Regions from separate parts of the Arthrobacter sp. KKT183 genome, predicted to be linked through region 4. Evidence: riboswitches for the same ligand, from Rfam matches in the RefSeq annotation. Region 4 holds a riboswitch; each other region holds the start of a gene.

Region 1 (7,453 bases), 1.8 Mb from region 4:
GGTTTCGGAGCCGGACCGCGCACCTGGGCCAGGGAAAGCACCTTCAGCCGAGTGGACGTCGTCGTTGTCCTGGTGGGCGTGCTGATCGCAGCGAGCGCCGTGACCGCGGCGGTCCTCGCCGGCACCTGGAACTTCATTTTCGGCTAGCAGGCCCCTGTTCCGGATGCGCTCCGGGGGTGCATCATGGAGGCAGCGTTTCGAAAAGCGCAGGCTTTTCCCAACGTTCCATCGTCTCAATGGGTAGGTACTGCGGTGTGATGTCGAACGTGGGGAACGAACATGGCCGATGGACAGGCTGACTGGCTGAGCGTGATCAGGGACAACCACCTGCGCCCGCTGAGGCGCTTCGTCCGTCGTCTGACAGCGGACGCCTTTCTGGCTGACGAGGTGGTCCAGCTCACCCTGTTACGGGCGTGGGAGCATCCGGTGATGCGCGGTCACAGCGAGCTTGAAATCCGTGCCTGGCTCTTTGTCGTTGCCCGGAACATCCTGGTGGACTCGTTCCGCAGCGGTTTCCGCCGCCACGAGTTCGATGTGGACGAGGTTCCGGATACTCCTTCCGATGACGAGGTCGAGCAGTTGCTGACCTCGTGGCTGCTGACGGATGCACTGAATGAGCTGTCGCCTGAACACCGCGACGTGGTACTTCACTTTTACTTCCGCGGCGAGACAGCGGCGGAGATTTCACGGTCCCTGTCCATACCGGAAGGGACCGTGAAATCCCGTCTGCACTACGCTTTGCGCTCCCTCAAGAGTGCCCTGCTTGCCCGGGATGTGGCCTCGAGCGGTTAGCCGCGGCCGTTACCTTACTGGATCATCTCGCCGTCAGGGGCTACGACGTACCACACCTCGTTGACGCCCTGGCCGTTGGTGTCACCCGGAGCCTCATCTTCGGCGAAGTAGTAGATCGGCATGCCGTTGATCGTGACCTGCAGTTCACCCTCGGGTGTTTCAATGGTGCCCACTTCGCCCGTAACGCCTTCCACTTCGGGTGTCTCGCTGTCGCTGAGCACCGGCGGCCAAGCTTCAAGGCAGCCGCCCTCACAGGCGCTCACCCCGGAATTCGCCTCGTCATTGGTGAAGTAATAGACCACCATGCCTTCGGAGTCGACGACGATCTCACCCAGGTCGGTCTCGGCGACACCAAGCGGCGTTCCGACGGTTCCGCCGGCCGCTGCTTCACCGGATGGTTCCTCGGAAGCCCCCTCCGTTGTCTCCGCCTCGGTGGGCTCAGCGCTTGTCGGTTCTTCTGCCGGCGTGGTTTCTGCGGCTGGGGGGCTGGTCTCGGTCTCGGTTGAGGTGGAGCCGCCACAGCCGGTCAACGCCAACAGGCAAACGGCGATGACGGCGAACAAGACACGCATTGCTTTACTCATGTTGATTCCTCCCGTAAACACCCCCTGGACACCCGGGGGATGGGAGTGGCCACTCGACCCCTCTGCTGGGAAGACGCACGAACTATCCCGGATGGTTCAATTTGCGGGAGAACTCACAGGTGAATCCCAGCTTCAGGTCGCCGCGCTACCCGACAGGGCTGTCGAAGACCGGGCGTGCGGCGGTGATGGGGTCGTTGGGATCCGGTTCACCCTGCAACAGGCCGACCCTGAACTGCAGCATCATGTCGTGGTCCTCATGGGGGAGGTTATGGCAGTGAACCATGTAGCGGCCTTTCTGGTGTTCGAACCGCATGATCGCCTGAACGGTCTCGTTCTCACCCACGTACATGACGTCCTTCGGGCCCTCCTCATAGCTGAAGGGGCGCTGTCCGTTCCGGCTGAGGATGTGGAAATCAACCAGGTGGATGTGCACGGGATGGAACCAGCCGCCCGACTTGTTTTCGATTTCCCAGATCTCGACGTCGTTGGCACCAGGATTGGCGATGACCTTCTGGAAGTTGCTCGCGATCACATCCGCCCAGCTCATACCGTTGATCTTCCACTCCCCGTTCTGGCGCTCCACCCGTAGCCGGCGGGTGGCCTTGGCCATCGCCCGGGTCAGCTGCATCGGACTGCTGTTAGCGAGGACTGTGGGAAGTGTCAGCGCAGTCGGATCATTGCGGTCGAAGGCGTCGTCCGTGACGTCAAAGGCCATGACCCGGCGGGTATTGCCGAACTCGATGTTGTTGGGGTTGGAAACGTTCTGCAACTCAATCCGCTGACCCGCCCTGTACTTTGAGAAATCGATCAGGACCTCATAGCGTTCCGAGTTGGCATGCCGGTACTGGGCCACCGGGATCGCGCGAGGCATGAGTCCGCCGTCGGTCGCCACGACTGTCAGTGGCTCCCCGGTGCTGAGCTTGAACCGGAATGATCTTGAGATGCCGCAGACCAGCACCCGGAAGCGGTAGATCCGGCGCTTGACCTTCATGAGCGGCCAGGGGACCGAGTTGACCAGGTTGATGTCACCCCAGAGGCCACTGTGGTTGTGGTCGTCATAGTTTGCGTTTCCGTCGGCGCGCAGCTGGATGTCGCTCACCATGAGCGGCACGTCGAATTCGCCCTGCGGTAGTAAGGCGCGCTCAGCCGGATCGTGGATCTGATACATGGCGACAAGGCCCGAGTATGCGTTCTGCGCCGTGTAATGGACGCCGTGGTCGTGGTACCAGAGCGTGCGTGCGGGTTGGAAGTTGGGGTAGTGGTAGTCCTTCCGGAACCCGGGCAGCGTGGTGTCGGAGGCGTAGCCGTCGTATTGCGGCTGGGACGCTGAACCGTGCAGGTGGGTCGACGTTGCCATCGGAGTCCCGAAGTCGGGATGGGCTTTCGGCAACTGGTTCCGCATCGTCACAACGGCATGCGTGCCCTGATCGATGGAAATGGTGGGACCGGGGAAGATCCCGTTGTAGCCGAGGATGCGTGTCTTCAGTCCCGGAACAAGGGAGGCCGTCGCAGCCTTCTGGGTCACGTTGTAGAAGTTCTGCGGTTTCCCGTCCAACGGGTTGATTCCCGTCTTGTACGGCGCCAGGAACGGCGGACGGGTGAACGCGAGCTGATAGGGCTTGAGCTTTGAGCCGTCCAGGACCGGCGCGGACTTCGCGCTGATGGAGGCCAGGGGAGCGGTGAGGGTCGCGGCGGCCAGAGCACCGAAGCCGCCCATCGCCAGGAAATTGCGCCTGCTGACAGACATGGGAACATCCCTTCCAAAGGTGTTTCTTTTGGTGGGACGCGCATCGGGGTGCGTTGAAAACGCCCGCCCAGACTACGTACTCGATGTGTGCCTCAGCAGCAAGATTGCTCCTGCCTTCTTGGGGAAACCTTGGACGATCGTTTGGGTTACGGAGTGAGGCTACCCAGACATCAGGAAGTGAGTGCCTTGCCCAGATCAGTCTGCAGGTCGCTTACGTCTTCAAGGCCCACCGAGAGCCGGATGACGCCGTCGGTCAAGCCGATTGCGGCACGCCCTCCTGGACCCATGGCGCGGTGTGTGGTGGTAGCAGGGTGGGTGATCAGCGTCTTTGAATCGCCCAGGTTATTGGAGATATCGATGACTTTCAGGGCATCGAGCAGCGCAAAGGCGCGCTCCTTCGCCTTTCCCTCGGGTGCATCCAGTTCAAAGGTCACCACCGTGCCGCCGGCTGTCATCTGGGCGGCAGCGAGATCAAACTGCGGGTGCGATTCGAGCAACGGGTAACGGACCCAGTTCACAGCCGGTTGGGCTTCAAGCCAGCGGGCGAGGGTCAGCGCCGAGGACGAGGAGTGGTTCACCCGCAGGGAAAGGGTTTCCAGTCCCTTGAGGAGGGTCCAGGCATTGAATGACGACAGCGCGGGCCCGGTGTGCCGCATGAGTGTCTTCACCGGACCCTCGATGAACTCCCTGCGGCCGAGGATCGCGCCGCCCAGCACCCGGCCCTGCCCGTCGATGTGTTTGGTGCCGGAATAGACGACGACGTCGGCACCCAGTTCCGTACACCGCTGCAGCAGCGGTGTGGCGAAGACATTGTCGACGACGACCTGCGCTCCGGCCGCATGGCCAAGTTCAACGACCGCCCGGATATCGACGATCTCCTGCATCGGATTGGACGGCGACTCGAAGAAGACCGCTGTGGTGGGAACGCTCAGTGCTTCCTGCCACTGGCCGAGGTCCCAGCCGTCCACGAAGACAGCCTCCACTCCCCAGCGCGGCAGAATCTCGTTGAGGATGACGAAGCACGAGCCGAAGAGGCTGCGTGAGGCAACAACGCGGTCGCCCGAGGCCAGGAGGGCACCGAGCGCGGTGAAGACGGCAGACATGCCGCTGGCTGTGGCGAAGCACGCCTCCGCACCCTCGAGCAGGCGAAGCCGCTCCTGGAACATGGCGACAGTCGGGTTGCCGTACCGGGAGTATACAAAGCGGTCGACGTCCCCGGTGAAGGCTGCCTCCGCCGCCGCAGCAGAGGAATACACAAAGCCCGAGTTCAGGAAGAGCGCCTCGGACGTCTCCTCGAAGTTGGACCGTGCCAGCCCCCCGCGTACCGCGAGGGTATCGGGTGACCAGGCAGCGCCGTCGTCATCCGGGCGTTGGATTCGGGGGTAGCCGCCGTTCCCCGCGATGGGCTCACGGCTGGCCGCCGGAGAGAACGACGACGGCGCGGGCTCACTTACTGGCGTGTGCTCATTCACGGGCGTCGCCACGGTCCGTTGCCGAACGGGCAGCGCCGGTCCGTTCTGTGATCGCGGTCTGTCCTGTGGTCGTTGCGTGATCTGTCGTATCCGTGCTCTCTGGGGCTTCTTCTGCATGAACTGTGGTGGCGAGGCCGCTGGAGCGCCAGCCGCCGTCGGCCTCAAATCCGTGCAGCACGTTGTAGGCAGTGTGACCGGCGGCGGTGGCATTCTGTGCTGCTGCCACAGAACGGACGCCGGAACGGCACAGGAAAAGCAGTTCGCGGCCCTTGAGCCCGTTCAGCTGGTTGAGGAAGGAGACGTTACGGCTGCCGTCGGAGCGCGTCCACTCGAGGAAGAGGGGGACGGTCCCGGCGTCGGTGAGGTCGGGAACGCCGACGCTCCGCCATTCCTCGACAGTGCGGACATCCACCAGCACGGCGCCCTTGCTGACGCGTTCCACCGCATCACGTGCGGTGATGTTGCCGGCATAGCCGTTGCCGGGCCGGGAATTCGCCGGGGGATGGGGGTTGGAATGCAGTGCCATTGTGTCTCCTCACGCTGTGCACGCTGGTGATCATGGGATGTGATCGTTGTGCCGAGTAGTCACCTGAGGCACCCCGCCGTGAAAGAGGGTTGCCGTCCAGCAAGTCAGGGCTTGGCGCTGGCACTCGTTACTCCGGAATGAACGTAGCACCGGCGGCGCCATGCCTGCCATGCCGGGCCGTAACGTGCGGTAACGCCGGCGATACTCGGCCAAAGGCGCCGGGGCGTGGCAGGTCCGAGCCAAAAGCGCCGATGCGTGGCAGGCCTGAGCCAAAAGCGCCGATGCGTGGCAGGTTCGTGGGGATGTCCCCACGATCCTGCGAATTCCCGGCACTTTTGCGGGTGGGCCGAGAGACGGACGGGTGGGCCAGGGAACGTGCGGTCGGGCTGGGGGACGGGCGCTCGGGCTAGGAGACGGACGCTATGAGACCGCTCAACTCCGCCGTCAACTCGGGCGAAAGCGTCACCGGCTTTCCGTCGATGGACTCGACCTCGGCGAGCAGACGGACGCTCGAGATCAGCCAAACGCCGTCAGACGCGAACAGGTCTTCCGGCACGAGCGGTCCGTAACCCAAATCCCAACCTGCCTCACGCGCCGCCGCAAACAGTGCGCCCTGCGAGGTGCCCGGGAGGATCCCGCTCTCAAGCTGGGGCGTGATGAGGTGCTTGACGCCGTCGATGACCCGCGCAATCAGGACTGTCGAGGTCGGGCCTTCGAGGACCTTGCCGTCAGACGAGGTGAAGATGACATCGTCGGCGCCGTGCGAGCGCGCATAGCGGACCGCCGCCATGTTCACCGCGTAGGAAAGGGTCTTCGCGCCCATCAGCAGCCACGGAGCACGCTGGGCAACCGTGCTGTCATAGCCGCGGTCAAGCAGGAGGACCGACAGCCGCTGGCCGCGCAACCCGACCGGTACGGCGGACACCTGGACCCACGCGGTGGCTCCCGCCTCTGGTTCGCCCCGGGTGGCGACGAGTTTGACCACGAGTTCGCCATCGTCGTCGGCTGCCGCCAGCGCGGTGGTGATGGCGCGTTCCCACACGTCCGACGACGGAATCTTCAGTTCCAGCGCATCGGCGGACGTCGCCAGCCGGGCGAGGTGGGCCTGCAGCTTCCGGGGAGCGCCGTTGACCGCGAGCATTGTTTCGAAGATGCCGTCACCCCGCGTGATCCCGGTGTCGGTAACCATCAGCTGCGGCTGTGCTGCGTCAGCTATGCGGCCGTCGGGACGGGCGGGGTCGAGGAACACCAGAACAGTCATGCGATCAGCATAGTGACCGGGCAGGTCAGGAGCTCGTGTCGTTGTCCTCGTTCAGCCCGCGCTGGGCAAAGTCTGCTTCATCGGAAGCTTCCGCAGGGAGGGGATCGGCAGCGTCCGGAACCTGGTCCGGTGCGTAGTCGATGAGACCGGCGTCGACCCGTTCCTGCTCCGTTGCGGACGCCAGGGCATCGTCATCGAGGCGTTCAGGCTGCCCCGCATGGCCCTGATGGATGCGCTTGGGAAGGAACTCGTTATCGGGCTCCGGAACGTCGTTCAGGTTGGGCGTGTTTTCATCGTTGGAGCTAGTCATGACCGTTCTCCTTCGTTGCACTTTCCTCGGGCGTCCCATGCTTCCACAGACGCCAAGTGGACGAAAGGCCCGCTCAGCGAACCGCTCGATCGCAGCGTCAGCTGGGGAAGCTCGAACCAAGCGCAGACAGCACCCCGAACGCCTTCGTCCGGACCTCGTCCCACTCCTCGGCGGGGTCGGAATCCGCAGTGATCGCGCCGCCCACTCCGAGTGTGAGGCGGGTGCCGCCGTCGTCGTCCTCCAGCACGAGAGTGCGGATGACGACGGCGAGATCCGCCGCCCCATCGAGGGAAAAGTAGCCGGCGGCGCCGGCGTAGACGCCGCGGGGTGCTTCCTCGAGTCGGTCCAGGATAGCCATGGTGCTGATCTTCGGCGCACCCGTCATTGAGCCGGCAGGAAATGCGGCCGCAACGGCTTCGGCACGGGAGGAACCGGGCCGGAGCCGGGCGTCGATGGTGCTCACCATCTGGTGAACGGTTGCATAGGTCTCGATGTCGCACAACCGGGTCACCGTCACGGTGCCGGGGACTGCAAGGTGGGAGAGGTCATTGCGGAGCAGGTCCACAATCATGATGTTCTCTGCCCGGTCCTTCGTGCTGGTGCGCAGATCCTCCTGGAGGGCGGCGTCTTGGGCTGGGTCCGGGGAGCGGCGCCGGGTTCCTTTGATTGGTTCGGCCCGCATTCCGCCGGTGGAGTCCAGCCGCAGGAATCGTTCGGGCGAGGTGCTCGCGACGGCGAAGCCCGGGAAGGTGAAGTAGTGC
Region 2 (7,453 bases), 1.2 Mb from region 4:
GGATGCCGCAGCAAACCCATGTGAGCGTACCGCCCCATCATGACGACGTCGGCGACGGAGACAGGGAAGTCCCAATCCACGTCCTCAGCCTGCGGAACATAGGCCACGAGCTTGCCTTTGCGGGCTGCCGTGGACGTTCGGCCGAAGAGCGAGAGCGTTCCCTGCTGCGCCGTCACCAACCCCATGAGGCACTTGAAGAGGGTCGATTTTCCTGAGCCGTTCACCCCGATCAGTCCGCAGATCTGGGCGCGGTTGATGGTGAAGCTCACGTTGTGGAGCGCAGTCACGTCTCCGTAGTTGACGCCCAAACCTTCGACGGCGATGGCCGGGTGTGCGCTGGCTGTCAGGGTCATCGGGTCAGTCCTGCAATGATGAGGTCGATGTCGTGTTGGAGCAGGTCGAGGAACGTGGGGACCGGCCCGTTCTCCTCCGACAGCGAGTCCACATAGAGCGGACCGGCCAATCCAGCGCCGGTGCTTCGTGCAACCTGCTGCTGCGCGGACGGATTGACGGTGGACTCGCAGAAGACTGTGGGCACGTTGTGCTCCTGAACAAAGGAGATGACGTCGCTGATCTGCCGGGGGGTTCCCTCGGTGTCGGAATTGACAGGCCAGATGAAGGCTTCTTTGATTCCGGCGTCCCGCGCGAGGTAGGAGAACGCCCCCTCACACGTGACCAGAGCCGGCGTTGCCTCACCAGTGCTGAACGCATTCTGCAGAGCGGTCAGCATGCCCTGGAGTTCCCGCTTCAAGCCGGCGCCGTTGGCTTGGTAGTCTCCGGAATGTGCGGGATCAAGCTCTGACAGTGCCGTAACAATGTTGTCTACGTACGTTTGCGCCGCCTTCGGGGACATCCAGGCATGGGGGTTGGGCAGTCCCTGGTAATCGCCGGAACGGATGTCAACGGGTTCCACGCCTTCGGAAAGCACCACATGCGGCGCATCGATGGACAGGACGAAACGTTCGAACCAGCGCTCCAGGCCCAGGCCGTTGTCAAGGACGAGATCCGCGTCCTGCGCCTTGACGAGGTCTGAGGGAGTGGGGTCGTAGCCGTGGATTTCGGTTCCGATCTTGGTGATCGATTCAACCCGGATATGCTCACCTGCCACCGAGCGTGTGAGGTCCGCGAGAACGGAAAAGGTGGTCAGTACAACAGGCCGCGGGTCCTTGTGTGAACTGGTCCGCTCCACAAGTGGGGTGCCACAGCCTGCAAGCACCAACGTTGTCAGGATGAGGAGTACCTGAATCCGAAGTTTCGGCATACCGAAAATATAGCCCGATCACGCTGCTGCCGCCACTGCTCCTGTGCAGCCGGAGCCACGGCACTCGACAGGAGAGCAATCGACAGGGCATGGTGGGCCTAACGGTATGTTGCCGGCAGGGCACGGCAGGACCACTATCAGGAGGTCGGGTTATGAGCGAAGAACCACAACACGAGGAAGTGCCGCGCGAGCACTCTGAACAGCCGGCAGAGGGGGATCGCGCTCAGAATCCCGCCGACACAGGCACTCACTCACAGGACCCGGCTGAGGGTGCAGATTCCGGGCCGGAAACGAACGGGACGGACGCTGAGGGCTAAAGCCGGCCGGCCCGCCAGCAGTAGGTAAGGTACGGCAGCTCGAGGACTGCGTCCGGCTGGTGCCCCAAGTGATCGTGCAGGTACCACGACAGATTGTTTTCCACCTTGGTGCGCACACCGGCTGATGCGTTCTGGTAGTAGGTGCGGGAGCGCGCAAGTTCCACGATGTCCGAGACCGGAAGAACCTGCGTCCATGGAATGACCCTAGACTCCGGCTCCGAAAAGCGCGGACCAAGCATAGGGCGGTAGCTCGGCCGGAAAACGTCTCCGGCATGCATGATGCGGGAGAGCCGGTGTACCCAGGCAACGCTGACGTCCAGCTGATTCCAGACGAGCGCGAATCTTCCCCCCGGTGCCAACACACGTGCGGCCTCCTGGCTTGCCGCAGCAGGATCACACCAGTGCCAGGCCTGGGCAATTGTGAGTACATCAGCGCTCGCCGTTGCGAGTCCCGATGCCTCGGCAGTTCCCTGCACTCTGGCTACGCGCGGGAGTTGTTGTCCGAGGACTGCAAGCATGTCCAGGGATGGGTCAACAGCTGTCACCTCCGGGCAGCGGCGGATGAGCTCCCGGGTGAACTTGCCGGTGCCGGCGCCAACGTCTGCTGCGCGCAACGCTCCGGCGGGTATGAGCCAGTCCACGCTGTCTTGGGGGTAGCCCGGACGCACGCGCTCGTAGCGGTCACTTTCCTGCAGGTAGCCCCGCGCCAATTCACGACGGCGGTGTTCGGCGAGGCGCGGACCTCCAACACCCATGTTGGGAACTCCTCGCATGACGGGTACGGAACCCGTCAATTAAAGCACCCGGTTGAAGGCGGCGTCGTGCCGAGGAAGTGCGGTCGCAGCGCTCAGTCGGTTGTGCAGGGCGCGGCGCCGGCAGTTCCCGGCGTGGGCGGAGCCCAGTCAGGGAAAGGGCGGGTCTCGACCGCGGGCACCCAGCGCCCGGCGTCGACCGCATAGTCAGTCCCCAGTCCATCCCGAAGAAGCGAGCGCAAACCGGTCAACAGCCTGTCGACGTCGTCCTGCCGTGATCCGAGCCCGAAACTCGCCCGTAGCGAACCTGACGGCAGGCCCAGCCGCTTCAGCAGCGGATGAGCGCAAAACTTCCCGTCCCGCAGTCCAACCCCGTGTTCTGCAGACAGATATGCGGCGACCAGCCCGGCGTCGTAACCGTGGACAGAGAAGTTCACTACGCCGATCGCATCGGTGCTGTCAGCGAAGATGCGGTGAACTGCTATGCCGGGAAGGTTGGAGAGCCCTTCCACGAGGGCATCCCGCAGCTCTGATTCATGCGCAAGCCAGGCCGGTTCATCCAACCCAGCGATGGCCTCTGTTGCCTTCGCCAGCGCGGCTGCACCGAGCACATTCGGTGACCCGCCCTCATGGCGCGCGGAACCGGTTGCCCAGGACACCGAGTCCACTTTCACAGTCTTCACTGCGCCGCCTCCGGCGAGGTGGGGCCTTCCGGAATCGAGCCAGTCGCCTCTACCGACCAGGACGCCCGCGCCGAAAGGCGCATACAGTTTGTGGCCCGAGAAGGCCGCGTAGTCGATACCGTCGCGGAGCAGATCCAGCCGCCGGTGGGGAGCGAGCTGAGCCGCGTCGACGACGATCCGCGCGCCGTGCGCATGAGCCGCCGCTGCGAACCGGCCGATGGGCAGAACTTCTCCGGTGACATTCGACGCACCGGTTACAGCAAGCAGGCTGATTCCTCCGGATGCCAATTCCTCTTCCACAGCGGCGAGCGTTTCCTCGATGGTTCCCGCGGCGACCAGCCCGCGATGGGGAAGCTGCAGCCAGGGCAGCAGATTGGCATGGTGTTCCACGTCGAGGTAGAGGACCTCACCGTCCTCCGGCAGGCATCCAGCCAGGAGGTTCAGCGAATCGGTGGTGTTGCGGGTGAAGATGACCGCATCATCTTCCCGGCCGCCGACGAAGTTCCGCACAGTCCTTCGTGCATTCTCGTAGAGCGAGGTGGAGATTTGCGATGCGTACCCGGCGCCCCGGTGCACACTCGCATAGTAGGGAAGCACGCTCTGCACATAGTCATTGACCTGCTGCAGCGCCGGCGTTGAAGCGGCATAGTCCAGGTTGACGTAACGGACGGCAGTGCCGTCCACCAGCGGCGCCTGCAGCTCAGCGCCCATCACGGACGCCAGCGGTGCAGCGGAGAGTTCGTTCTCAAGAAGTGCGTTGCTCACAGGAGGTACCCCACGTAGGTTCAGGGGACCTGCTTCACCAGGCCCCGCGCTTGCCGAACCACGTTCTGGCCCGGCCAGGTCGTCACCCGGGGCACCCCGCCGCGGAAGGAGGGTTGCCGGCCAGCAAACCGGGGTTTAACGCTGGCACTCGTGACCTAGGAATCCAGACTAAAGCAGGCCGGGAATATCCGGTCCTTGTGTTACGTGTTGGTGTTAAGCGACCACGTCAGACGCCGGTACCTTCCTGAAGCAGATCGTCCAGCGAGGGGTTCAGTCGCTTCAGGACATCATTGTGAAGTGTGCTGTTGGTTGCCAGCGCGTTGCCTCCGAAGGGTCCGTCGGAGCCTTCGAGTGACGTGAAGCGACCGCCGGCTTCCGTGACGATGGGTACCAGCGCGGCCATGTCATACAGGTTCAGCTCAGGTTCGCAGGCGATGTCCACAGCGCCTTCGGCGACAAGGCAGTAGGACCAGAAGTCACCGTAGGCGCGTGTACGCCACACGGATTCGGTGAGCGACACGAATTCGTCAAAGTTGCCGCGCTCTTTCCAGCCGGACAGGTTCGAGTAGGAGAGCGAGGCGTCTTCCAGCCGGGATACGCTCGAAACCCGGAGCCGGCTGGCTGCCGCGAGAGACTTACCCATGAACGCACCGGTGCCCGTTGCAGCCCACCAACGCTTTCCGAGCGCGGGGGCGCTCACAACACCGACGACAGGCCGGCCCTCGTCCACCAATGCAATGAGGGTAGCCCATACCGGTACGCCCCGGACGAAGTTCTTGGTTCCGTCAATAGGATCGATGATCCAGCGCCGCGAGCCGGCGCCGCTGCTGCCGTACTCCTCACCGAGTACGGCATCGCGCGGACGCGCACGCGAGAGTTGCCCGCGGATAGCCTCTTCCGCCGATTTGTCCGCATCCGTGACCGGGGTGAAGTCCGGCTTGGTTTCGACCGCCAGATCCAGCGCCTTGAACCGGGACATGGTCTGGTCGTCTACGGAGTCGGCCATTACATGGGCAAGGCGGAGGTCATCGTTGTAGCTCTGGAGGTTCATACTTTCAACCTATATGGTCAGGGTGCACAGATGCGGGAGGTCCCGATGCGGACGCGCTCAGCGCTGGGCTACGATCGGTTCACGCACGCACAGGAACGGGTGTCATTGAACGGTGTGCTGTTAAACGCAAGAAAGGGGACACCGGCCGAAGCCGATGTCCCCTTTCTTGAAGCGCTAGATCTTGAAGCGCTGAAACTTAGAGAACGGAGACTTAGAGAACGGAGATGTTCTCAGCCTGGGGGCCCTTGGGGCCCTGGGTGGTCTCGAAGCTGACCTTCTGGTTCTCCTCAAGCGAGCGGAAGCCGCCGGAGTTGATTGCGGAGAAGTGAGCGAAAACGTCAGCGCCGCCGTCGTCAGGAGCGATGAATCCAAAGCCCTTTTCAGCGTTGAACCACTTGACTGTACCTGTTGCCATTTTTTTATTCCTTGAGTGTGAGGATCCCCCCGTACTTCGGGGTTCCTGTCGCGGTGTTCATTTCGCCTGCAAAAAAAGCTTTCGAACTCCGGAGAGAAATCAAGGCTTAACATTCGTGCGCAACACAACAACTCCGTTCAGTCTAGCAGGCAATCGGCGCCGTAGTCACATCACTCACTGCATCCCCAGCTCCTTGGCACCCTGGGAAGGTTCGATGCCCGCCCCGAGAAGCCGGCGCAGCGAAGACAGGCGCACCGGACCGGATTCGCCGGCAGCGCCCGACGCGACCCAGCCGTCCAGTCCGCAGTTGACGGCGGCGGCATCGTGGCGGCAGCCCCGCTCGCAGTCCTCGGTGCCGGGTGCAAGATCCGGGAAGGCGGCGAGGATGCGGTCGGCCTCGACATGGGCAAGGCCGAAGGAACGAATGCCCGGAGTGTCGATAATCCACGTACCGGGTGCTGAGTCTGCAGCTTTGAGGGCATAAGCCGATGAGGAGGTATGGCGCCCCCGCCCGGTGACCGCGTTCACTCCGCCCGTCGCCCGATTGGCTCCGGTGAGCGCGTTCACCAGCGTCGACTTGCCCACGCCGGAGTGACCGAGCAGTACGCTCACTTTGCCGTCCAAAAGCTCCTTCAACTGCTCGACGGCGCCGGGCGCGAGGAGCGCTGAGGCGCCGGTAGCGGATGTGGTTTCCACTGCGTCCGGTGTGGACGCAGTCTGGCTGGTGATGATGAGCAGGTCAAGATGTTCGTAATTCGCCAGCAGATCCGACGGATCCTTCAGGTCTGCTTTGGTGACACAGAGGAGGGGCTGAATACCGGCGTCGTAGGCGGCCACCAGCGCGCGGTCGATGAACCCCGTGCGCGGCTCCGGATTCGCGGCCGCAACCACGATCACCAGCTGGTCGGCGTTGGCAACCACAGCGCGTTCCACGGGATCGGTGTCATCCGCGCTGCGGCGAAGCAGCGTGCGTCTTTCCTGAATCCGGACCAGGCGGGCGAGAGTGTCCGGTTCACCGCTCACATCTCCCACCAGCGCCACCAGATCTCCGGCGACGACGGGGGACCGCCTGAGTTCCCGTGCCCGGGCGGCAATGACAACCCGCTCTGCGTTGGTGTCCTCATCCACAACCGCGGTATAGCGTCCGCGGTCCACCGTGATGATTCGTCCGGTCACCGCATCTTCATGAGCCGGGCGGTCCTTCGTGCGTGGCCGGGAACCCTTCTTGTTCGGCCGGATCCGAACATCGGATTCATCCCAGGAAGCGGTCCCGCGGCGCGACCCGGCGGATGTCACCGAGAGCCGCTCGGACCAGCGGTGGCAGCGAGTGCCTTCCACAGCTCGGGGAACTGGGGCATGGTCTTGCCGGTGGTCGCAATGTTCTCAATCTCCACGCCGTCCACTGCGAGCCCCAGGATGGCGCCGGCCGTGGCCATCCGATGATCCTCATAGGTGTGGAAAGGACCGCCGTGCAGCGGAGCCGGGCGTATGACCAGGCCGTCAACGGTCTCCTCGACATCACCGCCGAGGCGGGTAATCTCCGCGACGAGGGCGGCGAGCCGGTCAGTCTCGTGCCCGCGCAGGTGTCCAATGCCCGACAATGCCGACGGTGTCCGCGCGAGCGAGCACAGCGCAGCGACGGTCGGCGCCAGCTCGCTGGTGTCGGCCAACTCGGCGCCGGTGATCGTCCCGGTGCCGCGGACCACCAGAGTGGAGTCATCGGTCAGCTCAACCTCGGCGCCCAGCAGGGGGAGTATGGTCAGCCACTTCGCTCCGACCTGAGTGGTGTCCGAAGGCCAGTGCGGCACACGCACGGTGCCGCCGGTAGCGAGGGCAGCGGCGAGGAACGGACCGGCATTGGAGAGGTCAGGCTCGACGCGCACATCGAACGCGCTGATGGTTCCCGGCTCCACCCGCCACGAGTTCGGAATGGAATCGTCGACGACGACGCCGGCCTCCCGCAGCACTGCAACCGTCATGGCGATGTGGTCAAGGCTCGGCACCGGCTTGCCCACATGCTGCAGGTTGAGGCCCTCCGTGAAGCGGGCGCCAACGAGCAGCAGCGCAGAGACAAACTGGGACGAGGCGCTCGCGTCTATCACCAGCGTGCCGCCCTCTACCGCTCCGGTTCCTGCGACCGTGAAGGGCAGGGAGCCGTCGTCGTTCTCGAGCTGTACTCCAAGTTCGCGGAGAGCACTGATGACCGCGC
Region 3 (7,453 bases), 820 kb from region 4:
GATCCGCTCTTCCTCGTTGGTGAAGCCCCCGTGAACAAGGGAATCTACGGCAGTTACGCCCATTTGCGGATAGCCCACTTCTCGAAGACACCCAGGATCGCGTCCGTGAGCTTGCCGAGGATTGCCAGCAGCACTATTGCCAGGAGCAGTCGGTCCACCCGTCCATTGTTCTGAGAATCGGTCAGCAGGAAGCCGAGGCCCATCGAGGACGCCAGGAGCTCAGCCGCGACGAGGAACAACCACGCCTGCGCGAGCGCCAGCCGCAGCCCCGAGATGACCGAGGGGACAACGGCGGGCAGCTGCACCGTGGTGAACAGCCTCAGACCGTTCAGGCCGAACGCCCTTCCTGCCTCGACCAGGTTCTTGTCCACGTGCTGCAACGCCATGGCAACAGTGGTGAACACCGGGAAGAAAGCGCCGATGGAGATGAGAATGACTTTCGAATCCTCGCCGATCCCCACCCAGAGCATCAACAGGGGAACCCACGCCAGTGACGGCACGGCGCGGATGGCGCCGATGGTCGGCGAGAACAGGGTGTCCACCCATCGGGACAGGCCGACAAACGCTCCGACCACGAGACCGGCGATCGCGCCGATCAGAAAGCCGATGACCACGCGTTGGGTCGAAATTGCAATGTGGATGCGAAGTTCCCCGCGCTGGATCAGATCGACGGCGGCGTCAAAGACAGCGGTTGGCGCCGGCAAGGTGACCGGACTGATCAAACCGACGACGGCGGCCAGTTGCCAGGCCGCCAACAGCGCCAGCGGCACAATCAGTCCCAGTCCGAGCTTGGCGACTGCCTTGCCTCGCGGCTTGCGGCGGGTGAGGGCATTGCCCTGCCTGCCGTCGTCGTCGTTTTGATTTGTCCCGTTCGGGGAGTTCGTCCCCTTCGGCGAGAGAACCGAAGCAGGGCCGGTGCCGACGCCGCCGGGCACGATGCTGTTACCGGTGAGGTAAGGGTTGCTCATTACTCTCCAATAGCGGACGGATCGGCGTTGGTTGCGTAGGTGTCATCAAGAAGGGTGGAGAGGGCTTCGTCAATGTTTTCCTGGCTTGCGACGTCACCGGATTCGACGAACATCGGGCCGACTACCTCGAGCACGTCCAGCTGGGCCTGACCGGGGGTGCCGTTGACGTCGAGGTTGGACCGTTCGGAGATGACCTTGGTGGCCACGGATTCTTCGATGCCCGCAACTTCGGCGAGGATGGCTGCGGTTTCCTCCGGGTTTTCCTGAGCCCACTGGCGTGCTTTCTCGTAGGCGTTGACCACTGCTTGTGCGAGTTCCGGGCTTTCCTCCAGGAAGGACTCGGTGGCATTGAGGAAGCCGTAGGTATTGAAGTCCACGTTGCGGTAGAACAGCTCGGCGCCGTCTTCTTCGGCTGCGGCCATGATCGGGTCGAGGCCGGACCAGGCGTCCACCGAGCCGGTGTTGAGGGCGGCCCAGCCATCGGCGTGCTGGATGTTCTGGATTGTCACTTCGCTCGGATCAACGTTGTGCTCGGCCAGTGACTGGAGCAGGAAGAAGTAAGGGTCGGTGCCCTTGGTGGCGGCGATGGACTTGCCGCGGAGATCCTCCGCGGATTCGATACCGGTTTCCGCCGTTGTGACCAGTGCGGACCATTCGGGCTGTGAGTAGATGTCGATGGTCTTGATGGGGGAGCCGTTGGCGCGGGCCATCAGCGCTGCCGAACCGGCCGTTGAGGCGACGTCAGCTTCGCCGGAGCGGAGCAGTTCGTTGGCCTTGTTCGATCCGGCGGACTGGACCCATTTGACCGTTACGCCCTCATCTTCCAACTCGGCCTCGAGCCAGCCCTGGTCCTTGATGATGAGGCTCAGCGGGTTGTAGGTGGCGAAGTCCACCGTGAGTTCTCCGCCGGTCGCGGCTGCGGCTTCGCCGACTGAGCCGTCGGCGTTTTCCCCGGCAACGCAGCCGCTAAGGGCGAGGGCGGCGATTGCGGCGGTGGCGGCGAACTGAAAACGTGCGGTGCTCTTCATGGTGATCCTTTTCGGAGAGTGCGTGGGACGGGTGTAGGGGGCTTGTTCTTGGGGGTGTCGGCGCAACATGGCGGCACGGTGGGCGCCGCACGCGCTGGGATACGGCGCTGCGAACTGGCCGCAGGCGCGCGGTTAGTGCTGGTGGCTGTCGACGCCGAGGCTGCTCAGCAGCGAACTGCGTAGCGCGGCAAGTTCGGCTGAGCCGCGGTCGCGCGGACGGTCGCCCGGAACCTCCAGCACGCGGCTGATGGTTGCACCCTGGACGTCAGGCTCCTTCGCGAGAACGATCACCCGGTCGGCGAGCTGCAGCGCTTCGTCAACATCATGGGTGACCAGCAGGACCGTGGTCGGGGTGGTTTGGTGGATACGCAGCAGGAGGTCCTGCATCTTCAGCCGCGTCAGGGCATCGAGTGCGCCGAAGGGTTCGTCGAGGAGCAGGACGCCCGGGTTGCGTGCCAGTGCACGTGCCAGCGATGCCCGCTGTGCCATGCCTCCGGACACTTCGCGGGGCCGGTGGCCGGCGAACCCGTCGAGTTCCACGAGGCCCAAAAGCTCCTCCACCTTCGCCTTGCCCGCGGCGGAACTGGTTTCCCTGGGCAGGCCGATAGCAATGTTCTCGCGCAGCGAGAGCCAGGGGAGGAGTCGGGGTTCCTGGAACGCGACGGCGCAGCGGGGATCGATCCCGTCCACTGCTGTGCTGTCGATGAGTACCGCACCGCTGGTGGGAGCGTCCAGTCCTGCCGCGGCTCGCAGGAGGGTTGATTTCCCGCAACCGCTGGCGCCCACAATGGCGAGAACCTCGCCTGCTTCAACGTCCAGGGTCACGTCGCGAAGCACCACGTGCTGCTCGCTTCCGCTCCCGAAACTTCGGGTCAACGAAGAGAAAGTCAGCGGCAGTGTCTGGTTGCCATCAGTGGAAATGGCCTGGGTACGGTGCGCTCGAAGAACGGTGCTCATGTATAACTCCATCGCTCCTGGCAGTAGCACCCGTTCTCCTGCAAGCAGGTAAGGGTTGCTGCGGCGTCAACGATCCAGGTCTCTCGGCCGCTCGGGATGGTGGAATTCCACTAAACGCTTTTGCAAGGGTCCGGCGCAATATGTGTCGTAACAAAGGAACGCTTCAGCCGGACATCGGCAGCGTGAGAGGGTCATCTACATGATTGAAATTCTGAACGCGAGCGAGTTGGCCAGGGCAAAGGAAGCGGGTGCGCTGGTCGCCAGCATTCTGCAGACGGTGAAGAGCCGCAGCACGGTCGGGACAAACCTGCTGGAGATCAACCAGTGGACCAAAGAGATGATCGCTGAGGCAGGCGGGGTGTCCTGCTACGTCGACTACGAGCCGCCGTTTGGGCGCGGCCCGTTCGGCGCCTATATCTGCACGTCCGTCAACGATGCTGTGCTCCACGGTCTGCCGCATGACTACTCGCTTGCCGACGGCGACCTGCTCTCCCTGGACCTCGCCGTCTCCCAGCGCGGAATCGTCGCAGACTCCGCCATCAGCTTCATCGTTGGCGAGTCAAAGCCGGCGGAGAGCGTCGCGATGATTGATGCCACCGAACGTGCATTGACTGCCGGGATTGCCGCCGCCAGACCAGGCGCGCGCATCGGCGACATCTCCGCTGCCATTGGTTCAGTCCTCAGCGCCGCGGGCTATCCGATCAATACGGAATTCGGCGGTCATGGTGTCGGGTCGACAATGCACCAGGATCCCCACGTGGCAAACACCGGACGGCCCGGCAGGGGATACGTGCTGCGCCCGGGGCTTTTGCTGGCGCTGGAGCCATGGGTCATGGCGGATACCGCTGAACTGGCAGTCGACGCCGACGGGTGGACACTCCGCAGCGCTACGGGCTGCCGGACCGCGCACAGTGAGCACACCATCGCGATCACCGACGATGGCGCGGAGATCCTGACCCTGCGACAAGAGACCTAGCCAAGCAGCCAGTCCACCGCGCGCTTCATCAGTTCGCGGTGTTCCGGTGAGGAGTACGACGCCGCGTCGTGGCCGAGTGCGTCATAGAAGCTTCGTGCGGATCCAGTCCCGACAGGTCGCTCCAGGGACCACATCAAAGGGTGCAAGTGCCCCTCGTGTTCGTGGCGGGCGTGAACGACGACGTCCGGTGAGGTGCGCAGCCAGCTGTAGCGTTCGTCGGCGAGAGTGAAGTCGGGAATACCGACGGGGAAGGAGCCCTCGAGCAGGATGGTTGCCGCGCCGTACTCCGGGTGCATGGACACGTCGCGTACCCAGCGTCCGCCGAGCGCCGCTTCCCAGGACTCGGAATCGACAAAACTCGTGGCGCTCGAGTGCAGGGCGAGCAGCGGACGGCCGCCGGCTTCCCAGGCGTCCAGGCCATCACGGGCGGCATCTGTACCGGGGGAAGTGCCGCCGTCCCGCGGGAGGCCGACATTCACCACCAGCAGATCCGGCCAGGCAGCAGAGTCACGGAAGCTACCGAGGGTGGTGTCGACGTCGTCGGCTGTTTCTACGGTGAGTCCGTGACCGCGGAGCAGGTCCGCGATGGCCGCGGAAGTTTCCGCGAACGGGTGCCAGGGGTCCGCGTACCGGCCGGTGCCGCTGAGGATGAGTGCCGTTGTCATGGGACCCATTCTGCCCATAAACGGCGTTCTCGACCCGGGTCACATGTCAGGATGGCACGGTGACGCTGTCGGAACTTGTTGATCGAATAGAGCGCATATCGGCGCGCGAGGCCGGCGTCGTGGTTGTTGGGATTGTCGGCGCGCCGGGAGTCGGCAAGACAACCTTGGCGGAGCAGTTGATGGCTTCACTGAACCAGAACAAACCCGACCCGGATCAGCAGCGCTTCGCCCATGTTCCTTTGGACGGGTTCCATCTGTCCGATCAGGAGCTGGCGCGCCTGGGTCTTCTGGAACGCAAGGGCGCACCCGAGACGTTCGACGAGCATGGCTATGCTGCTCTGTTGAAGCGGCTTCGTGGACGGCGGGATTCTGTAGTGTATGCCCCAGGTTTCGAGCGCACCATCGAGCAGCCCATTGCCGGCGTGATCCCTGTGTATCCGTCGGTGCGCACCATTCTCACGGAGGGCAATTACCTGCTGCTCGATCGCCCGGGCTGGCGGCAGGCTCAGGCTCAGTGCACTGAGGTCTGGTACTGCGAGCAGGATGAGAACCTGCGGCTGGACCGGCTGATCCAGCGGCACATCCTGTTCGGAAAGAGTCCGGCTGCGGCGGCGGAGTGGGTAGAGCGGGTGGATGAACCGAACGCGCGATTGATCGAGGCGACGAAGAACCGGGCGGATCTGGTGATTCGGGTCGAGTAGCCGGTCGGTTCCGGCACTTCTGTTGCCTCGTGGCTCCGCGCAAGTTTGACCACCTATCGTTTCTCGATATATTCTCCTTGTAATTCAATCGAAGGAGAACCCGATGGGAAAGTTTGCCGTCCTCGCGTTGCAGGTCGTCATCGCGATGGTCATTGCGGGCTCGTTGTTCATCCAGCTCTGGATGGTTCCGCTGATCTCCGCTGATCTTGAGCAGTCGGGCGTGCCCACTGGGCTGCGCATCACGTTCAACGCGATCGTCGTCTTCGGCATCCTGACGGTTCAAGTGAGCGCCGTCTGCTTGTGGAAGTTGCTCACCATGGTCCGCAGCGGCACGGTCTTCTCCGATGGAGCATTCCGGTATGTCGACATCATCTTCGGGGCCATCGCCGCCGCGTCGGTCCTGGTGTTCGGTCTCGCGGTTCTGCTGGCTCCGGGCGAGATTGCTCCGGGTGTAATCCTGCTGATCTGCGGTGCGTCACTGTTGATCGGCGGTGTAGCGCTGATCGTGCTGGTGCTGCGGGTGTTGCTCGCCCAAGCCGTAGCCCGTGACGCCGAAGCGAAACACCTGCGCAGCGAACTCGACGAGGTCATCTGATGCCCATCATCGTGGACATCGACGTGATGCTCGCCAGGCGCAAGATGCCCGTGGGAGTACTGGCTGAACGCATCGGCATCACACCGGCGAATCTGGCTGTCCTGAAGAACGGCCGCGCGAAAGCCGTCCGCTTCACCACCCTCGAGGCGATCTGCGAGATTCTGGATTGCCAGCCCGGAGACGTGTTGCGTTGGGAGCCGGGAGGCACTGTGGAAAGCAACGACGACGACGGCGGCAACAGCAGGCGCTGACCGCGCACCCGAGATTCGGGCGCGGTACCGCAGCGGCCGCCGATGCTGTGAGAAACTCGCCTAAGCCCCGTTTCCGACGGACGGAATGCGGCGGAGCGCAGCAGACAAGAGTGAGGACGGCACGGTGGCCATCGTTGACAACGGCGTGTATGTGGACGGCCAACGGACCGCCAACCCGGAGAATCTGGACCAGACGTTTGAACTCAAGCGTGATCACGGCGGAATGGCCTGGATCGGGTTGTACCGGCCGGATGATGCTGAAATCCAGCGGGTGGCGGATGAGTTTGCGCTTCACGAACTCGCCGTCGAGGATGCGCTGCACGGCCATCAGCGTTCCAAGCTCGAGCGCTACGGGGAAACCCTCTTCGCGGTACTCCGGCCGGCCAGGTATCTCGATGCCGAGGAAATGGTGGAGTTCGGGGAACTGCACGTCTTCGTAGGCCCGGACTTCATTGTCACAATCCGCCAGGCTGAATCACCCGACCTCGCGAAGGTCCGGCGGCGTCTTGAAGCGCGGCCCGAACTGCTCGCACTCGGACCCCAGGCAGTGCTCTACGCAATCCTTGACGAGGTCGTTGACCAGTACGCGCCCGTTGTCGCGGGGCTCGAGAATGACATCGACGAAATCGAGGACGAGCTCTTCAGCTCCGCTCCTGACGTAGCACGCCGCATCTATGACCTCTCCCGCGAAGTGATCGGTTTTCAGCGCGCCACTCACCCGCTGCGGCCAATGCTCGATGCGCTCCTGGCTGACGCCGAAAAGGAGGACATGGATTCGGAACTGCAGCCCCGCCTGCGGGATGTGCAGGACCACGTGCTGCGCATCATCGAGCGGATCGACTCCTTTCGGATCCTGCTCCAGAACGCCCTCTCGGTCCATGCGACCCTCGTGACGCAGCGGCAGAACGAGGAAATGCGGCACCTCTCGGAAGCGAGCCTGGCGCAGAGCGAAGAGGTCAAGGCCATTTCGTCCTGGGCTGCAATCCTCTTCGCGCCCACCCTGGTGGGCACCGTCTACGGGATGAACTTCGAATTCATGCCGGAGCTGGACTGGCCGCTGGGCTACCCCTTCGCGCTTGCGCTGATGCTGCTGATGGGCGTCGGCCTGTATCTGACGTTCAAACGCAAGAAATGGCTCTAGAACCCCGCCCCACCGGGACACCCGCTCAATAGAACTCCACAGTGTCAACAACGTTGAGGAGCGGTTCGCCGTCGAGCAGCCGCCGGGCGTTCTCCGCGAAGAGCTCCGCGATTTTCCGTTCCTCTTCCTCATATGTGCCGGCATTGTGGGGGCTTACGAGGACGTTCGGAA
Region 4 (7,453 bases):
GCGCGGACGCCTGGCTCAGCCGGTGGCACTCCCTGCACACCGCCATCACGGGCAGCTTCGACGCATCCCAGGTCTCTGTCGGTGCTGCCCTGCACTCCGTGCGCGCCGTGGATGAACCTGCGCTTGCATACATTGCACAACACCTTCCCGCAGACGTACCCCTGCACATTCACCTTTCCGAGCAGCCTGCCGAGAACCGTGAGTGTCTCGAGGCGACCGGAACCACACCGACCGGGTTGCTGGCCAGGCATGATCTACTCTCGGAACGGTTGACTGTGGTTCATGCGACCCACCTGACCGCCCAGGACATGAATCTCCTCGGTCAGGCGCGGGTCACCGTAGCCATGTGTCCCACAACGGAGGCGGATCTCGCCGACGGCATCGGTCCGGCTCGCGCTCTGCAGGATGCCGGCGCGGTGGTGAGTCTGGGGACGGACCAGCACGCCGTCGTCGACCCCTGGCTTGAAATGCGGGCGCTGGAACACGGCGAACGGCTGGCGAGCGGCCGGCGGGGGCGATTCTCACCTGCCGAGCTGGTGCGTGCGGCCGCCAGCGGCGGGGCGCGGGCACAGGGTCGGCCCGCAGCCGGTCTGGCACCGGGACAAGTCTGCGACCTGGTCGCACTTGATCCCGCGACCGCGCGCACGGCCGGCTCTTCCCCGGCCCAGCTCGTGCTGACGGCAACAGCGCAGGATGTCACCGCCGTCGTCGTCGGTGGGGAAGTGGTGGCCCGGAACGGGCGCCATGTGCGGCTGGGGGGTCCGGGCACGCTGCTCGCCGCGGCGATTGCGCGGATGGACGAGGCAGCACCAACAACGAAGGCCACAACGGGGAAGGCACTCTCATGACGGGCGCTACAACGATCATCACCGGCATCGGCGAGCTCATGACGCAGGACGCCGAGCAGCGGGTTCTCAAGGACGCGGCGATCGTGCTCGAGGATGAGCGGATCGCCTGGCTCGGTCCGGCCGCAAACGCTCCTGCCGCTGATTCCCGGTACGACGCCGGTGGCCGCGCCTGCCTGCCCGGCTGGGTGGACAGCCATACCCACCTGGTGTTCGCCGGCGACCGAACCGCGGAATTCGAGGCACGCATGGCCGGGCAGTCCTATGCCGCGGGCGGGATCTCTGTGACGGTGGACGCCACGCGGCGCGCCTCGGATGAGGAACTCGGCTCGCTCGTGGCCCAGCGGGTGGCCGAAGCCGGAGCGAACGGAACCACCTACCTCGAAACCAAGACCGGCTACGGTCTCAACGTCGAGGAAGAAGCCCGCAGCGCACGGATCGCCGCTGCAACAGCGGACGAGGTGACCTTCCTCGGAGCACACCTCGTTCCGCAGGGGTGGAAAGCGGACGACTACGTTCAGACCGTCACCGGACCCATGCTCAGCGCCGTCCGGCCCTACGTGCAGTGGGCTGACGTATTTTGCGAAACGGGCGCGTTCACACCGGACCAGAGCCGTGAAGTGCTTCGCGCATGCCGGGACGCGGGTCTGGGACTTCGGGTGCACGGGAACCAGCTCGGCCCGGGGGAGGGCGTGCGGCTCGCTGTGGAGGAGGCAGCGGCCAGCGTCGACCACGTGAACCATTTGGAGCTGTCGGACATCGACGCCCTCGCAGGTTCCTGGTCCGGCTGGGAGGGTGATCCGGACAGCCGGGGGACGGTGGCAACCTGCCTGCCCGCGTGCGATCTGTCCACCCGCCAACCCCTCGCGCCCGCCCGGCAGCTGCTGGATGCCGGAGTACCCATCGCGCTTGCCTCCAACTGCAATCCGGGGACGTCCTACACCTCGTCCATGGCGTTCTGCGTAGCTACTGCCGTGCTGCAGATGGGACTGACGGTTGCCGAAGCCGTCCGCGCGGCAACCTACGGCGGTGCGCTTGCCCTCCACCGCGAACAAACAACCGACGACGGCGGCCGGCTGGCCGTTGGGTCGCTCGCTGTCGGACACCGCGCGGACCTGCAACTGCTGGACGCACCGTCCGCAACCCACCTGGCTTACCGTCCGGGGATGCAGCTGACCCATGCGGTGTGGCGCGCCGGGCAGCGCCTCCGTTGAGTTTTTGTCGCCTAGTTGCTGTTTCACGACGCTCAGAACAGCAGATAGGCGACAAAAACCTCCCGGGGAACCGTTTTTGTACGCTTTGGCAAGCACCGAAGCGTACGGCACCATGAAGGCATGCCAACCGCCAAAACCAGCCAGCCGTCGTCGTTATCCCCGACCGCCCGCCGGAAGAGGATCAAAGCGGAAATCCTGATTGTCCTTGGTCTGTCCCTCGGCCAGGCCGGGGTTTACGCGGTGGTGGAGTTGATCGACAAGCTGACCCGTGCGCCGCTGGCTGCGCAGACCACCAGGCTCAATCCGGTTCTGGACAACCGGCAGTACTTCGATCTCACCTACCAGCTGCTGGGAATCTTCTTTGCGCTGGTTCCCGTGGTGCTTGTGCTGTTCCTGCTCACCCAGCCGGGGAAGTCGGCCTTCCGCCGGATTGGCTTCACCTTCAGCAAACCGAAGGTCGACTTCGGTCTGGGAGTGGGGCTGGCCGCGGTGATCGGGGTGGGAACGCTCGGGGTGTACGCCGCGGGCCGGGCACTGGGGCTTACCACTGCGATCATCCCGACGGCGCTCGACACCTACTGGTGGACGCTGCCTGTGCTGGTGCTCTCGGCGATCCGTCACGCGGTGCTCGAAGAGGTCATTGTGGTGGGCTACCTCTTTGAGCGGCTCCGGGAACTGGGCTGGTCAGTCCCGGTGATTATTGTGACTTCGGCGCTCCTGCGAGGGAGCTATCACCTGTACCAGGGGATCGGCCCGTTCATCGGGAACGTGATCATGGGGCTGATCTTCGGCTACGCCTACACGCGCACCAAGCGGGTGATGCCCCTGGTGATAGCGCATGCGCTGCTGGACATTGCAGGCTTTGTCGGCTTCGCGCTCTTCGGCCCGGCTATCGGCATCGGAAGCTAACCCCCGGCCACGCGGCCTGGGGAACCAGCGTCCGAAAGAACCAATTAGATCCGGACCGCACCTTTCGGGGTTTCGAACGCTACCGACATGATGCCGGGCGTGCCGTTGGGGGCGATCCACTCGACGTCGACGTCGTCCAGCGGGTGGGTGACGGGCGTTCCGAGCCACTCTGTGACGCGCTCTGCCGACCCGGCGATGGTGAGCGCGCTGAGGCGCACGGACGCGGTGCGCGCCTGGGATGGGTGGAGGGACTCCGTGCCTTCATCCCAGCGGATCATGTAGGGGACCTGAGGGTCAGCGATGAGGCCCTTGATGCCGATCTGCTGCCAGGTCAGCTCCTGCCCGTCCGGGAATTTGCGGTTACCGGGGACGGCGCTGCGGCCAAGGCGGTCCTCGAACGGGGCGAGGTCATCAACGGCTACGCACCAGCCCATCCAGCCGCCGCCGGCCTCGGACCGTGCCCGCACCGCCTGGCCAAATGGAGCCTTGTCCGAGGCCGGGTGGTCAAGGACCTCGACTACCTCGAGGTACTGGCCGTTGACCAACGGAAAAATCATGTTGCGGGTACCGAACCGCGGGTGGATTCCACCCTTGACGAATTCAACTCCGAGGGCGTCGGAAATCCGTTCCGCAGTAGCAGTCAGTCCGTCAGGTTCGCAGGCATAAGACACATGATCCAGGCGCATGGCCCCATTTTGGCACTTTGTGATGGAGGCCTCGACTAAGGGTTACCTAAGTCACACCGCGGGCGACAATGTTCCAAGCAAAACCCAAGGTCAGAGCCGGATAGTTGCTTCACACAGGGAGCCCGGTTCCGAGACCGCCGGACTTTCCTGCCAGGGACGCCCACTGGGTGTCCCCCTTGAGTGGGGCCGACCGTTTTCCCATAGACGCCGAACGGCCCCACTCAAGCATCCTCTGCCGCACGCGCGCCTTTCACGGCTACTACGCCAGCCGGCTTCATTTCACGGCGAGTCACACAAGTTGCCCTCACCCGCGCTGGTCAGGTTTCCTAATACGAGGTAACGAGTGACAGTACGGCAGGTTCCACCCGCCATCAGCCCCGGCTTGCTGTCCGGCAACCCTCCCTCGCGGCGGGGTGCCCCGGGTGAAGACCAGGCCCTGCATGCAGTGCAGGAGCAAGCGCGATTCAGTGAGGCGGCAGGGTTTTGACAGGCATCACCACAGCGGTTCCGCAGCCGGAAGCGGGGCTGGTTGACGGCGTCGTCGTGCAACGGTTCCGGATTGGCCCGTTGGCGCTGGAAACAGGCGGCCATTTGCCCGATGTCGTCCTCGCCTACGAGACCTGGGGCACGCTCAATGCCGATGCCTCCAATGCGGTGCTGATCGAGCACGCACTCACCGGCAGCTCACATGTAGCGCGGGGCGAGTCCTCCGAGGATGGCTGGTGGGACGGGTTGGTGGGTCCGGGCAGAACCATCGACACGAACCGCTACTTCGTGGTGTCCATCAATATGCTGGGCGGCTGTTACGGATCCACGGGGCCGGCGTCGCTTGATCCGGAGGGCAAGCCGTGGGGTTCGCGTTTCCCCTTCGTTACCATCCGCGATTCCGTGCGTGCCGAGGCACTGCTCGCAGACCTGCTGGGCATCTCCTCCTGGCACTCCGTGCTGGGTGGGTCAATGGGAGGCGCGAGGGCTCTTGAGTGGGCTGTCACCTATCCCGGGCGGGTGCAACGGTGCGCCGTCATCGCGTGCGGAGCAGCGAGCACCGCGGAGCAGATCGCCTTCGCGCAGGCCCAGGTGCAGGCCATTCGCCTCGACCCGCGGTTCACCGGCGGTGACTACTACGGAAGCGCCGGTCCCGAGGATGGGTTGGGCCTTGCCCGGCGCATCGCGCACATCACCTACCGTTCGGAGGCGGAACTCGTACACCGGTTCGGTCGGGCAGCGCAGGGTATGGAAGAGCCTTTTGGGTCGTCGGCGCCGGGCGGGCGCGGCCGCTACCAGGTGGAGAGCTACCTGGACCATCAGGCGGAAAAGCTGGTCCGGCGGTTTGACGCCAACAGCTACGTCATCCTCACTGAAGCGCTCATGAGCCACGACGTTGCCCGTGACCGGGGGAGCCTCAGCACTGCGCTCGCAGCTGCCTCGGCAGAGTTCTTCGTCGCGGCGGTGGATTCGGATCGCCTCTACTGGCCTCGCCAGTCCGTTGAACTGGCGTCCGCATTGCCCGGGAACGTTGCCGTCCACACCATTGAATCTCCCATCGGCCACGATGCCTTCCTCACCGAGATTGCGCAGCTTGAGCCCGCGCTGGCAGCAGCGTTCTATAGCAACACCGACGACGGCGATGTCAAGGAGAGCGCCTCAGCGCTGCGGTTTCGCGCGGGCTGAGACGCAGCCTGCCGCAGCACGCCGCCGGCACAGTTCAACATGCCACTATGGAGCTATGACGAATTTTTCCTCGACTGACGGTTCTGCTGCGCCCTCCTCCGCCTCCTCCTCCGCCTCCGCCCCCGAGACCGGGCCCGGGACCGGCCCGGCCTCGACCGCACCGACTGTCGTCTGGTCGAAGCCCGAAGACGAGCGCTCCGGCTCGCCGCTCCTGGTGCTGCTGCACGGACACATGGCCAACGAGGAAGACCTCATGGGCATCCTCGACTTCCTGCCCGACGAGTTCACCGTGGCATCCGTACGTGCACCGGTCGCCCTGGGAGCAGGTTTCACCTGGTTCCCGCTGATGCAGGACGCCGCCTATTCGGTCGACAAGGTCACCGCCGCCGTCCAGGACGTCATTGACTGGGTCGACTCCATCAAGCAGTCGCACTCGAGCGTCACCCTGCTCGGCTTCTCGATGGGCATGGCAGTGGCAAGCTCCATGCTGCGTGCCCGGCCCGCAGACTACGCGGCCGTCGTCGGGCTTTCAGGGTTTGTTGTGCCGACCGACGGCAGCACGTTCTTCAACGACAGCGCGCTTGTTGCGAAGCCAGTGCCGTTCTTCTGGGGCCGGGATCAGGAAGACCCGGTCATTCCCGCCGATCGAATCGAGTTCACCCACGGCTGGCTGAACCGCCACACCAAGCTCACCAAGGTGCTCTACGCGGGCATGTACCACAGCATCAACGCACAGGAACTGGGACATGTGCGGGAATTTCTGCAGATGGTGGTGCCCGGCGTCAGCCGGACACCACTGTCACGGTAACGCCGTTACGGTGGCGGGTTAGACTCCCGAATGTGAAGAAAGAAACGCTCTGGGACGCAGGAAAACGCGCGGACCCCAACAGGTCAGCCGCCTACATCCAGCGTTTTGAACAGCTGATATCCGAGGGTGCGGACTTACACGGGGAAGCCCGGTGCGTCGACGCAATGGCTCCCCGAAATGCGCGTATTCTCGACGCCGGCTGCGGGCAAGGCCGGGTTGGCGGGGAACTGGCGCTGCGTGGCCATTCCGTGGTGGGAGTTGACGCGGACGCCCAGTTGGTCGAAGCGGCGAGGGCAGCCCACCCAGGGCCTGTGTGGCTGGTGGGAGACTTGACAGAGCTGGATCTGCCGGCCCGCGGAGTGGCTAAGTCCTTTGACGTGATTGTCTGCGCAGGAAACGTCCTCGCCTTCCTTGCTCCGGGCACGGCGCCACAGGTTCTTGCACGCCTGCATCGCCACCTGGCGCGCGGTGGACGCCTGATCGTCGGGTTCGGCGCCGGGCGCGGCTACACCTTCGACCAGTTTTTCACTGACGTCGCCGGCGCCGGCTTCTCCGTCTCCTTGCGCCTGGCCACGTGGGATCTTCAGGCCTGGACGCCAACATCGGACTTTCTCGTTGCGGTGTGCGAAGCCGAAGCCCGCGATACCCGCGTTATCCCTGCACCACTGTCACGGTGACGCCGTTCACCGTCACGGAATCACCGGGATGGATCTGGCGTCCCCGGCGATCCTCAATTTCACCGTTGACTTTCACCAGACCGTTCTCAATGAGTTCCTTGGCCTCCACCCCATCCTCGGCAAGATTGGCCAGCTTGACCAACTGGCCCAGCCGGATCATCGAGTCACGGATAGGCACTTCAGTGGCGGCGCTGGTCTCATCGTTTATGCTCATGGTTACATTCTGCCCGCCGGAAGTGACCGGCCGGAACAGGCCAGTGCCCTAGGGTTTAACGGGTGTCTCGAGCCCCCCACCTTCCCGCCGTCATCGGCCTCCCGCTGGCAATATCCTCCGGCGTAGCCATTCCGCTTCAAAGCAGGATCAACGGAGCACTGGGGCAAACGCTCGACGACGGACTTGCAGCCGCGCTCATCAGTTTCGGTACCGGATTGGTGCTGATGATCCTGATCTCGTTGCTGCTTCCGCGCGGACGGGCGGGCCTCGGCCAGCTGATCCCTGCCGTGCGGCAGCGGCGGTTTCCCCGCATCTACCTGGCCGCAGGGACCATCGGTGCGTTGTTTGTTTTCTCGCAGGCGCTCACCATCTCGGTCCTTGGAGTCGCGCTCTTTACGGTCGCCGCGGTCATGGGCCAGACGCTGAGCG

The links. Region 4 has a riboswitch for S-adenosylmethionine ahead of metX (homoserine O-acetyltransferase MetX). Riboswitches for the same ligand answer to the same signal wherever they lie in the genome.
Region 1: it holds a riboswitch for S-adenosylmethionine, as region 4 does, so the genes downstream of both, ACZ2GY_RS13790 (rhodanese-like domain-containing protein) here and metX (homoserine O-acetyltransferase MetX) in region 4, are expected to answer to the same signal.
Region 2: it holds a riboswitch for S-adenosylmethionine, as region 4 does, so the genes downstream of both, ACZ2GY_RS10890 (aminotransferase class V-fold PLP-dependent enzyme) here and metX (homoserine O-acetyltransferase MetX) in region 4, are expected to answer to the same signal.
Region 3: it holds a riboswitch for S-adenosylmethionine, as region 4 does, so the genes downstream of both, ACZ2GY_RS01520 (ABC transporter ATP-binding protein) here and metX (homoserine O-acetyltransferase MetX) in region 4, are expected to answer to the same signal.

Annotation. Positions count from the first base shown of each region.
Region 1 covers NZ_CM145770.1:2,902,064-2,909,516, reverse strand. The annotation lists gene ACZ2GY_RS13815 (energy-coupling factor transporter transmembrane component T family protein) at 1-147, shown strand, start outside; gene ACZ2GY_RS13810 (sigma-70 family RNA polymerase sigma factor) at 280-792, shown strand; gene ACZ2GY_RS13805 (COG4315 family predicted lipoprotein) at 807-1,376, opposite strand; gene ACZ2GY_RS13800 (multicopper oxidase family protein) at 1,522-3,123, opposite strand; gene ACZ2GY_RS13795 (O-succinylhomoserine sulfhydrylase) at 3,294-4,499, opposite strand; gene ACZ2GY_RS13790 (rhodanese-like domain-containing protein) at 4,588-5,121, opposite strand; SAM riboswitch class IV at 5,128-5,253, opposite strand; gene ACZ2GY_RS13785 (aminodeoxychorismate lyase) at 5,528-6,382, opposite strand; gene ACZ2GY_RS13780 (hypothetical protein) at 6,408-6,692, opposite strand; gene pabB (aminodeoxychorismate synthase component I) at 6,790-7,453, opposite strand, start outside.
Region 2 covers NZ_CM145770.1:2,283,261-2,290,713, reverse strand. The annotation lists gene ACZ2GY_RS10910 (metal ABC transporter ATP-binding protein) at 1-353, opposite strand, end outside; gene ACZ2GY_RS10905 (metal ABC transporter substrate-binding protein) at 350-1,261, opposite strand; gene ACZ2GY_RS10900 (hypothetical protein) at 1,414-1,578, shown strand; gene ACZ2GY_RS10895 (class I SAM-dependent methyltransferase) at 1,575-2,333, opposite strand; gene ACZ2GY_RS10890 (aminotransferase class V-fold PLP-dependent enzyme) at 2,426-3,724, opposite strand; SAM riboswitch class IV at 3,820-3,934, opposite strand; gene hisN (histidinol-phosphatase) at 4,005-4,829, opposite strand; gene ACZ2GY_RS10880 (cold-shock protein) at 5,041-5,244, opposite strand; gene rsgA (ribosome small subunit-dependent GTPase A) at 5,419-6,540, opposite strand; gene aroA (3-phosphoshikimate 1-carboxyvinyltransferase) at 6,537-7,453, opposite strand, start outside.
Region 3 covers NZ_CM145770.1:298,019-305,471, forward strand. The annotation lists gene acs (acetate--CoA ligase) at 1-63, opposite strand, end outside; gene ACZ2GY_RS01510 (ABC transporter permease) at 54-968, opposite strand; gene ACZ2GY_RS01515 (aliphatic sulfonate ABC transporter substrate-binding protein) at 968-1,996, opposite strand; gene ACZ2GY_RS01520 (ABC transporter ATP-binding protein) at 2,129-2,953, opposite strand; SAM riboswitch class I at 2,959-3,056, opposite strand; gene map (type I methionyl aminopeptidase) at 3,153-3,929, shown strand; gene ACZ2GY_RS01530 (ThuA domain-containing protein) at 3,926-4,594, opposite strand; gene ACZ2GY_RS01535 (nucleoside/nucleotide kinase family protein) at 4,654-5,295, shown strand; gene ACZ2GY_RS01540 (DUF2975 domain-containing protein) at 5,399-5,890, shown strand; gene ACZ2GY_RS01545 (helix-turn-helix domain-containing protein) at 5,890-6,141, shown strand; gene corA (magnesium/cobalt transporter CorA) at 6,266-7,282, shown strand; gene ACZ2GY_RS01555 (D-2-hydroxyacid dehydrogenase) at 7,308-7,453, opposite strand, start outside.
Region 4 covers NZ_CM145770.1:1,122,944-1,130,396, forward strand. The annotation lists gene ACZ2GY_RS05325 (amidohydrolase family protein) at 1-848, shown strand, start outside; gene hutI (imidazolonepropionase) at 845-2,059, shown strand; gene ACZ2GY_RS05335 (CPBP family intramembrane glutamic endopeptidase) at 2,180-2,968, shown strand; gene ACZ2GY_RS05340 (VOC family protein) at 3,013-3,654, opposite strand; SAM riboswitch class IV at 3,990-4,120, shown strand; gene metX (homoserine O-acetyltransferase MetX) at 4,138-5,325, shown strand; gene ACZ2GY_RS05350 (alpha/beta hydrolase) at 5,381-6,133, shown strand; gene ACZ2GY_RS05355 (class I SAM-dependent methyltransferase) at 6,166-6,810, shown strand; gene ACZ2GY_RS05360 (RNA-binding S4 domain-containing protein) at 6,785-7,024, opposite strand; gene ACZ2GY_RS05365 (DMT family transporter) at 7,087-7,453, shown strand, end outside.